2 regions of the Thermosipho sp. 1074 genome follow, and region 2 is predicted to be linked to the other one. Evidence: riboswitches for the same ligand, from Rfam matches in the RefSeq annotation. Region 2 holds a riboswitch; the other holds the start of a gene.
The links. Region 2 has a riboswitch for cobalamin ahead of XO08_RS04950 (bifunctional adenosylcobinamide kinase/adenosylcobinamide-phosphate guanylyltransferase). Riboswitches for the same ligand answer to the same signal wherever they lie in the genome.
Positions count from the first base shown of each region.

Region 1 (8,026 bases), on a different contig from region 2:
TGTGGAATGTGTTCTGTAATGGTTATGATCTTTTTAATTCCCGCATCTATTGCTTCAAATATTGCGTCTTTGGCAAATTTTGCCGGTACAAATACAATACTCGTATCACAACTGAATTTTTCAACAGCATCGTACATGTTATGAAGAACAGGAACATGTTCAATTTCTTTTATCTTTGTATTTTTTGAGACACCACATACTATGTTTGTGCCGTATTTTAACATTTTTTTTGTGTGGAAACTACCATACTTTCCAGTTATACCTTGTACACATACTCTTTCTGTACCATTTATCATACGAAGTCCCCCTTTACAGCACTTTTGATCATTTCATACATATCGTCAAAAAAGTGAATATTGTGTTCTTTTAAAATTTTTTTTGCTTCATTTTCGTTAGTTCCAGTAATTCTAACAAAAAGTTTTATATCATCATTTTTTTCTTTGAAACTTACAATCGCTTTTGCTATTTCATCGCATTTTGTTATTCCACCAAATATATTTAGGACAATATTTTTTAACGAAAGAGATTTTAAAAGTTCAAGCGCTTTAATTGTAGTTTTTGTATCTGCACCTCCACCAAGATCAAGAAAATTTGCAGGTTTACCTCCATACAAACTTATTGCATCCATTGTTGCCATTACTATACCTGCTCCACAGCCAATTACTCCAATATCACCATCGAGTTTTACAAAATGAAAAGGATATTCTTCATGTACAAATTTTTTTGCCCATTGTTGCCTAAAAATCGCATTATCATCTAAGTGTAATACGGCATCAAGTGCCATTATATTTCCTTCTTTTGTTTTTACTAATGGATTTATTTCCAAAAGAGTTAAATCTTTTTCTTTCATTATTTTGTGTAATTTTTGGACTATTGGTTGGATTTTTTTTGGAAGTTTTTGGATATCTGATAAACTATGTCGTTCAATTTTATCTTTATTATCTTCTATATCAATTCCGCCAAAGTGTGAGAATAATATTTTTATTTCTTTTTCATATCTATCGATGTATAAAGATAAGTAGTATTCTTTTTCGATATTTACCATTTTTTCAACTAGAACTCCATAAGGTGTTTCACCCATTATTTTTTTGTGCAGTAGTTTTTTTGAGAATTTTAAAAATTCATCTTTGTTTTGTGCAAATAAAATTCCTCCAGCTTTCATTCTGCCTCCAACAAGCACCTGACTTTTCAGGACAGCAGGTAAAAATTTCACTTCAATTTCCCTATCATTGGAAATAAGATAACTTTCAGGAACAGAGATCCCCCCCTCTTTTAATATCCTTTTTCCTACAAATTCATGAATTTTCACTTTCACACCTCCCGTTTCGCAAAAAAATTTTTCTCAATCTACCCGCGAGATTGAGAAATACGTTGGAATAAAGGCAGGTCTCCCGGCTCCTGGATCTTCCTACTTACCACGCCTTCCCAGGTTTCCCCAGTGGCTGGTTGTGGCTTTCGTCCCCAGTTACGGTGGCGGGGCCGCACTGGTTTTTCACCAGTTTCCCTATTAAGCCATAGGCACCTTTATTCCACGTTGTATTTAATTTTCAATGTTATTATATCATCAAGTTTTAAAAATTGAAAATAAAAAAATCAGATTAGACGTATATTATTTTGAATTTAAATTGGAAAAAAATACAAAAAATATCATTATTTGGTAATATGTTTAAAAATAGCTATACAAAGACTTATATAAAAATGAAGATAGAGAAGAGGAAAAGACTTTTGATTTATTGAAATTTAGATTTTTTTATATTTCAAACATTTGGATAAAAAGAACTTTCTGCTTACTTTATTTTTCCAAGAAAGTAATTTTTAATATTTAGAAAAGACTTTATTGTTTTTTTAAATAATGAATGAAAAAGATAAAAGAAAAATTATGAAGTTTTAGAAAAGAGGTTACGAAAATTATATATATTGATTCAAGACTTGTTATATTTAAAGAAAAAATTATGAGTTAAGATAAACAAAATTCGAAACATAGAGTAAGAAAATTACAAGAGATAATAAGTATTTAGAATGAGGCGCTTTACTAACGCCTCACTTTATTTTCATTATTGATTTTTAAAGTTAGTGTTTTAGGATAAGGTTTTTTAATTTTTTGTATTCCTCTTCGCCAATTTCACCTTTGGCAAGTCTTTCGTTCAAAATTTTTAGACTGTTATCGTATGTTTCAAAATTTTTTTCATAGCGAAAATCTGGATGTTTTTCAGAGTTTTTGATTAATTTGTAAATTAAGAATGAAAAAAAGATTAAAACAATTAGGCCTATAACTGGGGCTATCCAACTAAACCATCCACTGTGCCAAATAAAGGGTCTATGATACCAGTACATCAAAAATCACCTCCTATTTGTTTCTACTTTATTTATACAGATTAAAACTTAAAAAAAACTTAGAATTTCAAGTTTTTTTAAGATTTGTGAGTTTAACTTTCTTTATAAAATTAAAAAAATGGTAAATATTTTTTTGTAAAACTCTTTACTGATATGAAAAATCGGGAGGTGAGGATCATGAAAAAGTTCTTCAGTATTTTAATTTTGTTTTTTATGGTTGTGGTTTTTGGCAATTTTGGAGTAAAGAATGTTATATACTTCATAGGTGATGGAATGGGAATTAATCATCTGGTTTTGGCAAGTCTTCTTGAAGGAAAAACATTAAATATTATGAAATCACCTTTTGTTGGTTATGTTACAACATACTCTGCAAACTCACTTGTTACAGATTCTGCAGCTGCAGGTACTGCCCTAGCCACTGGTTTTAAAACAAATAATGGTATGATTGGTATGCTCCCAGATGGAACAATAGTCCCAACTATTTTTGAGATAGCTTCAAAATATGGTATGAAAACGGGAATAGTTGTAACTTGTAGAGTTACACATGCGACTCCTGGTGCTTTTTATGGACATGTAAAAACTAGAAAAGATGAAAAGACACTTGCAAATCAGCTGTTAAATAGTAAGTTAGATGTGGTGATGGGGGGAGGTTGGAAATATTTTGATGAGAAGATAGTAAGTGAAAAGGGGTTTGACTATATTAAAAGTAAATCTGAACTTGCGAATTATACAGGAGATAAATTATTAGCACTTTTTTCTGATAGTCATTTAAATGCAGCAAGTGAGCGTACAGATGAACAACCTATGCTTTATGAAATGGTCGAAAAGGCACTTTGCCTACTTTCCAAAGATGAAAAGCCATTTTTCTTAATGGTAGAGGGTTCACAAATTGATTGGGAAGCCCACGGAAATGATGTATATGGTGTGTGGAAAGAAGTAATGGAATTTGATAAAGCAGTGGAAGTGGCATTAAAATTTCTTGAAACACATCCAAATACGTTAATTGTTATTACAAGTGATCATGAAACAGGAGGGTTAGGTCTTTCAACAGGAGAATATTCATTATATATAGATGTAATAAAAGGGTATAAAAAGACAGCAGACTGGATAATGAAAAACTACGATGTTAACAATGAAGAAGAATTTAGGAAAACCATAAAGCGTTATTTCAACGTTGAACTTTCAGATAAGGAAATTCAATTATTAAAACAAACAAAAAATTCAAGTAATCCATATAAAGCAGCAAGTTTGCTTGGAAGAATATTAAGCGAAAAAGCACTTGTTGGTTGGACTGCTTATAAACATACGGCAGCTCCAGTTCCAATATTTGCGTTTGGTCCAGGTGCGGAAAATTTCAATGGATTTATGGACAACACGGATATACCAAGGATAATATCAAGATTACTTGGATATTCTCTTTCACGTGAGTTTTAAATGAAGAAAATAAAAGAATAACCCGCAACTTTTGCGGGTTATTCTTCAAATGCCAGGTCTTTTTTTAATCTTTGAATACTTATGTTTATTATTGGGCTATTTAGACTCGAGAGTATTAACTTTACGATATATTGGGATATTACCATGTTCATTAATACATTTAGATCATAAGTCCATAAGAAAGAAACTAAAACAAATACTATAGAGTCAACTAGTTGAGTTATAACCATTGAAAATGTATTTCTAAATATTACGTTATTTATTTTAAATAACCTTTTGGGCAAGTTAAATGCCCAAACGTTTGTATATTGTGCGGAAAGATAAGCAAAAAAACTAGCAAGAATTATTCTCGGAGTAGAATTAAATACAGCTACATAAGCGGTGTTTTTGTTAAAAATACTTGCAGGTGGATAAAGAATTACAATATAAGAATAAATAACCAATATTAAAGACGATATAAATCCAATCTTGATGACCTTTTTTGCGATTTTTTCTCCATATATCTCAAATACTATGTTTGATATCCCAAAACTTAGAGGATATATTAATACAGATAAAGTGATAACAAAAGGACCTATATTAACCAATTTGCCTGCAATAATGTTTGAGATTATAATAACGGCGGTAAAAATCCCAGAAAGTGTAATGAGCTTTTCATAGTATTTTTCCATCTTTTTCCTCCTTTTATCTCAAATTTTTAGCATTTAATTCTATAATGTAATTACCTTTTTTTCAAGTAAAAATATTGTAAAATCTGTTAAAATTGTAAGAGTATCTTAATTGGTAGTTTTAGATATCTGGTATAATATAATATAAAGCGGTAGAAGGAGGTGCAAATATGAAAAATTTGTGTTTGTACGATGACGGTGAACATAAATATTATTTACTTGGCTGGGAAGAAACAGAAGAAGGTGGTTTAGTACCTACAAATCAGTATTTAATCGTCCATGGAAATAAAGGTTTTTTGCTTGATCCAGGTGGTGCACATGTCTTTCCGAGAGTACTTGCAAATGTCTCAGAGATAATATCTCCGAAGAATATAGAAGGTATTTTTTATTCTCACCAGGATCCCGATGTATCTTCTGGTGTTACAATGTGGCTTTCTATAGCTACTAATGCAAAAATATATATATCTGAACTTTGGGTGAGATTTTTACCACATTTTGGTGTGTATGATAAAAGAAGAGTTGTTGGAATTAAAGATAAAGGCAATGTTAATATGAATTTTAGCGGATATAAATTAGATTTTATTCCGGCCCATTTTTTACACGCACCTGGAAATTTTAATGTATATGATCCTATTTCGAAAATTCTCTTTTCGGGTGATATCGGTGTTTCTGTTTTACCGTTTAATAAAAGAGTACAAATGATTGAGGATAATTTTGGTGAATTGTTGGAATACATGGAAGGATTTCACAAAAGGTATATGAGTTCAAACAAGGCTTGTAGTAAGTGGGTGAATATGGTTTCAAAATATGAGATTTCTATAATTGCTCCTCAACATGGAACATTGTTAAAAGATAAAGCAGCAAGAGATTTTTTAAATTGGTTTAAAAACTTAAAATGTGGAGTTGACATAATTGAAGAATTTTACGGGAGATGATAATATGAAGATAGATAAAGATACGTTAAATACACTTTCTTCTGCTTTTTACGTGCAAAATTTAATGTTATCCTTTATGGATCAATTAGATGAGGTTTTAGTTTCAAGGATTTCTGAAATAAAAGGGGAAATTGAGAAAATAACGGAAAGATTTGAAAAGCTAAGCAAAGATATTGATAATCTTTTGGGGAATTTTTCAAGGGAAAGTAATGAGATATTGAAAAATATAGAAAATGCCTATGAAATAAATAAAAAGATAGATAATGATTTAAAAAATCTTGGAACAGATGTAAATACAGTTTCAAATAAATTTAGTGAGACTATACAAAAAACATCGGAAACTTTTGAAAAATTTAGCAAAGTTGGAGATTTGGTGAAGGCTATACAAAAGATTGCAAAACAAACAAATTTATTAGCTTTAAACGCTTCAATTGAAGCAGCAAGGGCCGGAGAATACGGAAGAGGATTTGCAGTGGTTGCTTCAGAAATCCAAAAACTTGCAGAGGAATCTCAAAGTGCATCAAATAATATATCAAAAATTATTGCGGAAATATCTACTTCTATAAAGGATTCACTTGGTTCTTTAAATGAGATTCAAAAGCTTTTTGATGCGGTACAAAATGCTTTGGCAAATTCCATGGATTACATGAAAGATAACATTAAAGTTATGGAAAACTCTAGAAATTTACTTAATATAACTGAGGAAAATTTAAAAGAAGAATCAACAGTTTTGTCTGAATCGGTTAATATATTATCAGAGACGTCTAATGAATTTAGTGTTATAGTAGAAGTGATAAAGTCTATTGTGAATTCCCAAAAGTCATTAAAAGACTTGAAATTATAGTCTAGGAGTGAGATTATATGGAGGACAAAAGGTTTGTTATATTACACGGATTTGAAAAAGATGATATATTTAAAGTAATGAAGATATTAAAGGAAAATTTTCCAGAAAAGGAGTTGATTTTTGCAACTACCACCCCAACTAATTTGAATTGGAAACTTTCCGATTTAATAGTTGAAATTGAAAAGGAGCACAAAGTTATGAAAAAAATGAGGAAATAATAGGAGTTTTGGAGGTGATTCAATGGCTCGATTAAGAGTATATGAGCTTGCAAGACAGCTTGAAATGGATACGAGAGATTTAATGAAGGAATTGGCTGATTTAGGTATTGAAATAAAAAGCCATATGAGTTATATTGATGAGGAAACGGTAAATTTATTACTTGAAATGTACGGGGAAGAAGAGTTAATTTATGAAGAGTATGAGCTTCTTGATGGTGAAGAGGAAAAAGTAAAAAGAAAGAAAAAAGAGAGTGTGGAAAAAGAGGAGGTAACAAAGAAAAAGAAGGATATAATTAAACTTACCGAGGAAGATTTGAAATTAGATAAATTTTCCAAAAAAATAGGGATTCCTCAAAATAGAATAATACAAGATTTTTTTATGAAAGGTGAAGTTCTAAAGCCTGGGCAAACTTTGAATTTGCAACTTGCAAAAAAAATAGCAAAAATGTATGATGCGAAAATATCCTTTGATGTAGAAGAAAAAGAAGAAGTTAGAGAAAATCCGTTGGAAGAAATTGAAAGATATTTTGAGCAAAAATATTCCGAAGGAAAGGAATTAGTAGAAAGACCTCCTATTGTTACTGTAATGGGTCACGTTGATCACGGTAAAACAACTCTTTTGGATTTTATAAGAAAAACTAGGGTGGCTGAAAGAGAAGAGGGGGGTATAACACAAAGTATAGGTGCATATCAAGTGGAAACAAATGGGAAAATTATCACTTTTATAGATACTCCAGGGCACGAAATTTTTACAGAAATGCGCGCAAGAGGTGCCCAAGCAACGGATATAGCAGTTCTCGTTGTTGCAGCTGATGATGGTGTTATGCCTCAAACTGTTGAAGCATATAACCACGCAAAATCTGCTAATGTGCCCATAATTGTTGCAATTAACAAGATAGATAAACCAAATGCCAATGTAGAAAAAACAAAACAAGAACTTGTAAATAAATTGAATTTAATACCAGAAGAGTGGGGTGGGGATACCATAGTTGTTCCCATTTCCGCAAAAAAAGGTCAAAATGTAGATACACTACTTGAGATGATTTTATTAGTTGCGGAAATGCAAGAGATAAAGGGACTTCCAAATGGTCCTGTGAGAGCTGTGATAATAGAAACAAAACTTGATAGGGGATTTGGGCCCGTTGCAAATGTAATTATTAAAGATGGAAAATTGAAAGTGGGTGACTATGTAATTTCGGGAAAAGTTATGGGGAAAGTTAAAGCATTGGTAAATGATAAAGGTCAAAGGATAAAGGAAGCTGGCCCTTCAACTCCTGTTATGGTCGTAGGTTTTGAAGAGTTACCAAATTCACACGGGGTAGTTTATACCGTAAAAAGTTTGGAGAAGGCTAGGGAAATTACAGGAAAAATTGCGGAACAGGAACAAAAGGAGCTAAAGAGAAAAAGACATATGAAGTTAGAAGAAATATTAAAGATGATGGAAGAATCGGAAAAAAAAGAATTAAAGTTGATTTTAAAAGCTGATACACAGGGCTCTATGATAGCGTTAAAGGGTGCGATTAATAAGTTGCAGAGTGAGGAGATTAAAATTAATATAATTCATTCTGGTGTAGGTGCAATTACAAGTAGTGA
Region 1 is NZ_LBEX01000003.1:110,526-118,551, reverse strand. Features, by position in the region: gene XO08_RS00915 (CoA-binding protein) at 1-296, opposite strand, end outside; gene XO08_RS00910 (succinate--CoA ligase subunit beta) at 293-1,309, opposite strand; cobalamin riboswitch at 1,364-1,541, opposite strand; gene XO08_RS00905 (SHOCT domain-containing protein) at 2,071-2,334, opposite strand; gene XO08_RS00900 (alkaline phosphatase) at 2,512-3,768, shown strand; gene XO08_RS00895 (queuosine precursor transporter) at 3,807-4,439, opposite strand; gene XO08_RS00890 (MBL fold metallo-hydrolase) at 4,607-5,371, shown strand; gene XO08_RS00885 (methyl-accepting chemotaxis protein) at 5,349-6,215, shown strand; gene XO08_RS00880 (DUF3783 domain-containing protein) at 6,233-6,433, shown strand; gene infB (translation initiation factor IF-2) at 6,456-8,026, shown strand, end outside.
Region 1: it holds a riboswitch for cobalamin, as region 2 does, so the genes downstream of both, XO08_RS00910 (succinate--CoA ligase subunit beta) here and XO08_RS04950 (bifunctional adenosylcobinamide kinase/adenosylcobinamide-phosphate guanylyltransferase) in region 2, are expected to answer to the same signal.

Region 2 (8,026 bases):
ACTTTCGACTACTTTAGCACTAAATGGTATATCTGGTATGGGACATAGTGGTGGAGATTGGTCATCACATGCTATAGAGCACGCTTTAAGTGCACTTAATCCAGAAGTTGCACATGGTGCAGGTCTTGCAGTGGTCTTTCCCGCATGGCTTACTTACGTTAAGGATTTGATTTCGGATAAACTGGTGAGGTTTGGAATGGAGATATTTGGAAGAGAAGACGGTATTAGCGCACTTAAGGGATGGTACAAAAAAATTGGTGCTCCCACTACCTTGAGAGAGTTAGGATTTGAAAGAGAAGATATAGATAAGTTGGTGGATATAGCATCAAAGATGACACCTATGGGAAGGTTAAAAAAATTGGTAAAGGAAGATGTAAGGAAGATATTGGAAATTGCATTCTAGTTCCAGCACACGCTGGGACTTTTTTATATGATATAATTATGTTAGCAATTTTTAGAGGGGGTATACGATGAGGGTCTTATACGCACAATCAGGAGGGGTAACAAGTGTAATCAACGCGTCCGCATATGGGGTATTGGACGAGGCACAAAAAGCAGGGCTTGAAGTATATGTGGGAATACACGGTATATCAGGTGTTTTAAGAGAAAATCTATTAAAAATTAATGGAAAGGATATAGAAGGGTTAAAATACACACCTTCTGCGGCTTTTGGGTCATGTAGAAGAAAGTTAAAAACACAAGAAGATATAAATAAACTCTTTGAAATATTTGAAAAGTATGAAATAGAATATTTCTTTTATAACGGTGGTAATGATTCAATGGACACTGCATGGAAGTTGTATACGGAGGCAAAAAAGAGAAATATACCATTAAAGGTCATTGGTGTGCCAAAAACAGTAGACAATGATTTACCGCATACGGATCATTGCCCAGGATATGGTTCTGCGGCAAAGTATATAGCTACTGCCATTATGGAAGCTACACTTGATTTGAGGAGTATGTATGTGGATTCAACTAGGGTATTTGTGATGGAAATTATGGGTAGACACGCAGGGTGGCTTTCTGCTGCGGCAGGGCTTGGGTGGTTAAACGGTATAGGTGCAGATTTAATATTATTTCCTGAAGTGCCATTTAACAAGGAAAAGTTTTTGGAGAGGGTAGATGAGAGTATTAGAAGAAAAGGATATTGTTCAATAGCCGTTTCAGAGGGAATTAAGTATCCAGATGGTTTTTTTGTAGCGGATATGGGTTATACAGATAGTTTTGGTAATAGACAATTAGGTGGTGTGGGGTTTACAATTGCAGGGATGATAAGGTCAGAACTTTCACTTAAGACGCATGTTGCAATACCAGATTATCTACAAAGAAGTGGTAGACATATTGCAAGTAAAACCGATGTAGGTGAAGCAGAAGCAGTTGGAAGACAAGCTGTAAAACTTGCGCTTGATGGAGTATCCGGGGTTATGGTTACAATAAACAGGGTGAGTAATTCACCGTATAAAGTGGAATATGGTACAGTGGAATTAAATAAAGTTGCAGAGGTAACAAAATATCTTCCCGACGACTTTCACACGGATTTTGAAGTGACGGAAAAGTACATAGAATATGCAAAACCATTAATTGAAGGTGAATTGTTCCCAAAATTTAAGGATGGCCTGCCAGTTTATACCATTTTTAAGGAGGTAGAAGAGTAATCTTTTTTGTAGTTTTTTCGATTTTTCAGGTCATTTTTTCATTTTTTTTGTATTTATTGAAAAAGGCAAAATTTTTGCCTTTTTTGATACCTATTTCTTCTATTTCCCTACTTTTTGAAAGATTTGATATTGTACTTTCTGGGTATGGGGGAGTACATTTAATTTTTGATTCAAATTCATTTTATTTTTTGCTTACCAATATCTCTTGTAGTATTATTGTGTCTTATTTTCTCTACCAAAATGGCAATGAGCATGTGTATTTTTTCTTTTCGCTCTTGCATACAATTTTAAATTTACTCTTTATCTCAAATGACTTGTTTAACATATACGTTATACTTGAAACTTCAACTTTGTTAATTACATTACTTATTCTTTCAAGTGAAAAATTTGAGCAAAAGATAACGGCTATTAAATACATCTTTGCAAGTTCACTTGCGATGAGTTTTTATTTAATAGGAATAGGGATGCACTATTATTCAACTGGAAGTTTTGATATTTCAAATGTAGATGGACTTTCCGGGTACTTGATGAAATTTTCACTTCTTGCAAAGGGTGGTTTTTTTCTATTTGGGCTTTGGCTTCCAGAAGTACATTCAAATTCAGAGCCTGAAATTTCCGCAATGCTTTCAAGCGTGTATACACAATCGGTATTATTTCCACTTTTGAGAATAGGCTTAGATGACCTTTTTTTATTTGGAATATTGGCTTTTTTTTACGGAGTGTTTTTTGCCATTATTTCAAAAGATTTTAAAAAAGTTCTTGCTTACAGTTCAATGTCTCAGCTGGGAATAATGATTCTAAATCCTCTTTTTACACCTGTTTATGTGCTTTATCATGGTATATCAAAGAGTATTTTGTTTTTGAGTACAAGGTATGTTAAAAGAGATTTATCCGAAAAAAGGGAAGTTCCCGTTTTCTTGTTTTTGGCTTTATTAATTTCTTTATTATCTATCTCTGGTTTTTCATTTACCGCTTTAGGATATGTTAAATCAAAACTTTTTGTGGAAAATTTTAAATATTTTAAATATATTGTAAGTTTTCTTAGCGCTGTTTATGCGGGGAAAGTTTTAAAGCTAAGGGTTGTATTCTCAAAAAGGCATATACTTTTGTTTTTATTTTCGATTTTTTTGATTTATCCATATTTTAACGTTATTTCATCTCTATTTGTAGTTTTAGGGTTGATATTTGGGTATTTTTTAAGGATTTATTTTGATTTTTCCATTACCACTGAATCCATTTTAACGTTTATGGTATTTTCAATTTCATTTTTTACTTTGCTTGGAGGAAGGTTATGGTAGATTTTATAGCACCATTTTTGATCATATTTTTATCAATTTATGGTCTTTTGTTCAAAAAGCATATAATTTCAAAAATAATAGCGCTTGATGTGTTAAATACGGGAATTGTTTTCTTGTTTGTAGTTATTGCGTCAAAAATTGGAAATGCTCCTCCTTTAAAGGGAAGTGGAAATTACGTAGATCCATTTCCACAAGCGGTTATAATAACATCTATAGTTATTGGGTTTGCCACAATTTCACTGCTTCTTTCAATTACCATGATTGTTGTGGAGAAGAAAAGAAAAAAGGATTTAAATGAAATTGAAAAAGAGTAATGTGGATAACACGTTACTTTTTGTGTATAATTTAAAGTGGAATTATTTCCAAAGGAGGTAGGATTTATGAAAAAATTTATATGTATTCTTTTGATTTTTTCCGTTTTGAATTTTTCAGCAGTTTTAGTTAAAGATGATAAGGTTGTATTTACTTTTAAAGAGGCGGTAGATGCAAAAGTTGTATACCTTGCAGGAACTTTTAATAATTGGTCTTCAAGTTCCATTGCAATGGAAAAAGAGGAGGGTGTATGGAAGATTTCTTTAAAATTAGAGCCCGGTACGTATCAGTATAAATATGTAATTGATGGAAAGAATTGGAAGGAAGACCCAGAAGCACCGGGATATGTAGATGATGGATTTGGAGGGAAAAATGGTATTTTTACTTTAGTTGAAAAGGATGGAAGATTAGTGGTTTTAAAAGGCGAGGAAAAGAAAGAGAATAAAAAAGAGGTAAACAAGAATTTTGACCCAAAAAAGATGTTTGTAGATGATGAAGGATATGTAGTGATACGTTTTGAGTATAAAGATGCAGATTATGTAACGATAGCGGGTAATTTTAATAATTGGAATGCAGAAGAGACCGAATGTTATGAAGTTGACGATGGTGTTTGGGAAGCCGTTTTAGAATTAAGTGAGGGAGATTATCAGTATAAATTTGTGGTAAATGGTACAAATTGGGTTACTGATCCCAATGCACCTGCCTTTGTAGATGACGGATTTGGTGGGAAAAATGGATTTTTCCAGGTTTATAAAAAAGATGGAAAATTAACGGTTGGATTAAAATGAAAAAAGCCTCTCTATTGAGAGGCTTTTTTTTCACCTTTCATTTTATACATGAGATCATCTGCGGTTCTTATTGATTGTTTAAGGGAACCTTCAATATTTGTTATTCCCCATGAAAAAGTTGGTGAAAGTTCCGAGGATTTGTTAAATTCATTGTGAATTTTTTTGATGAGTTTTTCTGCTTCTTTTTTTGTGGAATTTTTTAAGATAATTAAAAATTCATCTCCCCCCATACGTACAAATATATCCGAAGATTTTAAGTTGCTTTTAATTATACTTGAAAGTTTTTTTAGTATTTCATCCCCTTTGTCATGCCCATATGTATCATTTATATATTTAAATTTGTTGAGATCTATAAATATCAATATATCGTTTTTTTCTAGTTTTATATTTCCTAAAAAACCCCTATTACATGCCCCTGTTAGGGGATCAATCAGGCTTCTTGCATATATTACATTTAATTCGTGAATCTTTTCTTTGTATTCTAGTATAATACTTGAGGCAAAGCTTAAAAATAACGATATAATTCCAAATGGTGAAAGCATTCTGAACGGAAGATTAAAGAAAAGTACTATACTGTCAAATATAATTGTTATTGCAAAAAGGCTTGCGAACGTTACGTTTTGCGAGACGTATGACTTTACAATTTTGTACAAGATAAATATACCATTGAGTATTAATATAGGGGATATGAAAATCGTAAGAGTTTTTAATTGTTGGGGTGTGACTGTAAAGAGTGGTAATATACTTGCCAGAATATTTAAGTAGGAGAATCTTTTTGTATTTTTTTGTATTGTTGAAAAATTATATAAATCGATCCCGCGCATTAAAAATGTAAATGAGAGATAAGCACAGGAGATAAATAATTTCCTAAGTGAATAAAAAAAGTGTTCGAAGCTAATAACATCCAATAACCATATAATTGCCAAAAAACTAGAAAACGCAAAATATTTATACGCTTTTTGTCTAGTTATTCCGGTGTTTTTCGAAAGTAAATACAAAAGAAAACCCAATGTTGAAATAAGACCAATTGAAATATTTAAAAAGTTGTCGGTTAGGAACTTCAAAATAGAATATTTCCATATTTCTGATTCGTTTATAAAAAAGAACTTTCCAAGACCTATTGAATAAACTCCTGAAATTTCCAAAGTAAGAACATCTACACCCTTTGGTATAGGTATCAAAAATGGAGTATACCACGTACGTCCAGATTTTCCAAGACCAAATGTAAATATTGGAAAATTGTTGTTTTTAATGGAAAAAGAAGAACCTTCTATGAATGGAAAAAATACGTATTTTGAATTTTTAGGTACGGGTATTTGAAAGGATATAGTTTTAAAGGCCTTTAGTATAATAACTTTTGGTAAAGTTGTATTATTTATTCTAGAAATTTCAATGCCTTTTGGATTGCCAAGAGAATAAAATATGTAAAACAAGGTTAAAAAGATAAGAAGAGTATATAGAAAGTACTTTAAATAAAATTTTATCATTTAAATCCCTCCAAAAGTATTTTAGCATAATTTGACACATTTTTTTAGATGTAATATAATATAAGGTAGAATAACGGGGTGTAGCGCAGTTGGCTAGCGCGCTTGCATGGGGCGCAAGAGGTCGCTGGTTCAAGTCCAGTCACCCCGACCAGTTGGCCGGTTTTACCGGCCATTTTTTAAATATTCAATACTGCAGGTTAAGGGAATTCGGTGAAAATCCGAAGCTGCCCAGCAACCGTAACCGGGGACGAAATCTGCAAGTGCCACTGGGTAAAACCTGGGAAGGCGCAGAAAGTAGGATGATCCGGGAGCCGGGAGACCTACCTGTAGTAAATGATATTTCCCCATTGCTAGGGCAATGTGGGAAAAATTTGTTTTATTTTGGGGGGATAAAGGGTGGTTATTTTAGTAACTGGTGGGGTTAAGTCTGGAAAAAGTAGTTTTGCGCTTGACCTCTCAAGACGTTACAAGAAAAAAGCATTTATTGCAACAGGGGTTCCTTTTGATGAGGAGATGAGAAATAGGATAAACCGTCATAAAAGTGAAAGAAAAGGTTTTGACACCTTTGAAGAACCTGTTGAAGTAGATAAAGTAATTGAAGGTTTAAATGGAAAATATGAATTTGCTATTTTGGATTGTATTACCACGTATCTTGGAAATCTTTACTATTACAAGAAAGATATAGAAAATTATTTAGAAAAATTTTTAAAAAGTATTAAAAAAGTTGATTATACATTGGTTTGTGTAACGAATGAGGTGGGGTGGGGAATAATTCCAGAAAACAAACAAGTAAGAGAATATGTAGAAAGACTAGGACTTTTAAATAAAGATATTGCAAAAATAGCACAAAAAGTCTATTTGATGGTATCGGGGATAGGGGTGGAATTAAAGTGAAGTTAGGAACTACTTCTTGGCTTTTTCCAGGCACTTATCTTGAAAATGTAAAAGTTATAGCAGATAAGGTGGATTTTGTGGAGTTTTTGGTGTTTAGCTGGGATACAAATACAAAGAATATTTTTTTGAACGAAATAGAAGATTTAAAGGAAATAGCAGAAGAATTTAATCTGGAGTATAACGTTCACTTACCAACAGATTGTATTTTTAACGTTGAAAAAGCCTTTTGTTTTTTTGAAAATAGTAGATTGGAAATTTCAAATTACATCGTACATCCGTTAGATGGTATAGAGGTGTTTTTAAAAAAATCTGAGAAGATATTAGTTGAAAATTTGAAAGAAGATATTTTTTTACACGATAGGACAGTTTTTGACATAGGACATCATTTGCTTGGGACAAAGGTTACGGAGAATTTTTTAAAAAATTCAATAGAATACCATGTCATGGGTGTTTCAAATGGGAAAGACCATCTTAAATTGGACAAAGATACTTTGGAAGTAATAAGGAAAAAGTTGAAATATTCACCAAATTTAGAGTATGTGTGTTTTGAAGTATTTGACTTAAGAGATTTTTTGCATTCACTAACTCTTTGGAGGGATAGTTTTGATTTATGATTTTTTACTTTCGTTGGCGTTTATATCTAGGATTCCAATTAAAGTTAGATATTCTGGAAGAAGGATGAAAAACATTCCCGGGTATTTCCCACTTGTGGGATATATTCCCGGGATTATTTTTTTCTTAGGGGGTTATTTTGAAAATTTTTTTGTTAAAATAATTTTCTTAATTTTGGGATATTATTTTTTTGATCTCTTTCATTTTGATGGATTTTTGGATACAATAGATGGCTTTTTGAATCAATCAAATAAGGAGAAACGACTTGAAATAATGTCTAAAGGAGACGTTGGGGCTTTTGCCGTGTTTTTTGGGGCATTGTATATTGTTATATTTTGGAATCTGTATTTTACACTTTCACCAACTTTCTTTTTTTACTCTTCGGTGTTTGGAAGGTATGCTATGGTTTCGTTGATGGCTTTTTCAAAACCTGCCAAAGAAAAAGGACTTGGTGCTATATTTTATCCATTTGAAAGGAAAAATTTAATTTATTCAACCGTGTTTTTAATGCCTTTATTGTTTATCGTAAAATACTTTGTCGTGTCGTTTTTTATTACTTTTTTATTTTCCTATTTTATGAGCATTATATCTAAAAAAAAGATAGGTGGTATTACAGGGGATGTTTTGGGGGCAACTTGTATTATAACAAGTGAGTTACTCTTAGTGATTTTGGGGGTGATATAGTGGTATTAATGATCCAGGGGACTGCTTCAAACGTTGGAAAGTCTATTATTTCCACAGCTTTATGTAGATATTTTACAAAAAAAGGTTTAGATGTAGTGCCGTTTAAGGCACAAAATATATCCTTAAACAGTGTGGTAAGTAAAGAAGAAGGAGAGATGGCAGTTGCTCAATATGTCCAAGCAGTTGCTTGTAATAAAAAGCCTAGTGTATTAATGAATCCCATACTTTTAAAGCCAGATGTAGAGGGTGTTCAATTAGTAGTAAATGGAAAGCCAATAAAAAATGTGGAAAGTAAA
Region 2 is NZ_LBEX01000015.1:150,861-158,886, forward strand. Features, by position in the region: gene XO08_RS04915 (iron-containing alcohol dehydrogenase) at 1-403, shown strand, start outside; gene XO08_RS04920 (6-phosphofructokinase) at 471-1,655, shown strand; gene XO08_RS04925 (proton-conducting transporter membrane subunit) at 1,730-2,953, shown strand; gene XO08_RS04930 (sodium:proton antiporter) at 2,947-3,267, shown strand; gene XO08_RS04935 (isoamylase) at 3,334-4,053, shown strand; gene XO08_RS04940 (GGDEF domain-containing protein) at 4,065-5,540, opposite strand; tRNA gene XO08_RS04945 (tRNA-Pro) at 5,615-5,691, shown strand; cobalamin riboswitch at 5,718-5,883, shown strand; gene XO08_RS04950 (bifunctional adenosylcobinamide kinase/adenosylcobinamide-phosphate guanylyltransferase) at 5,937-6,434, shown strand; gene cbiR (cobamide remodeling phosphodiesterase CbiR) at 6,431-7,048, shown strand; gene XO08_RS04960 (adenosylcobinamide-GDP ribazoletransferase) at 7,038-7,730, shown strand; gene XO08_RS04965 (cobyric acid synthase) at 7,739-8,026, shown strand, end outside.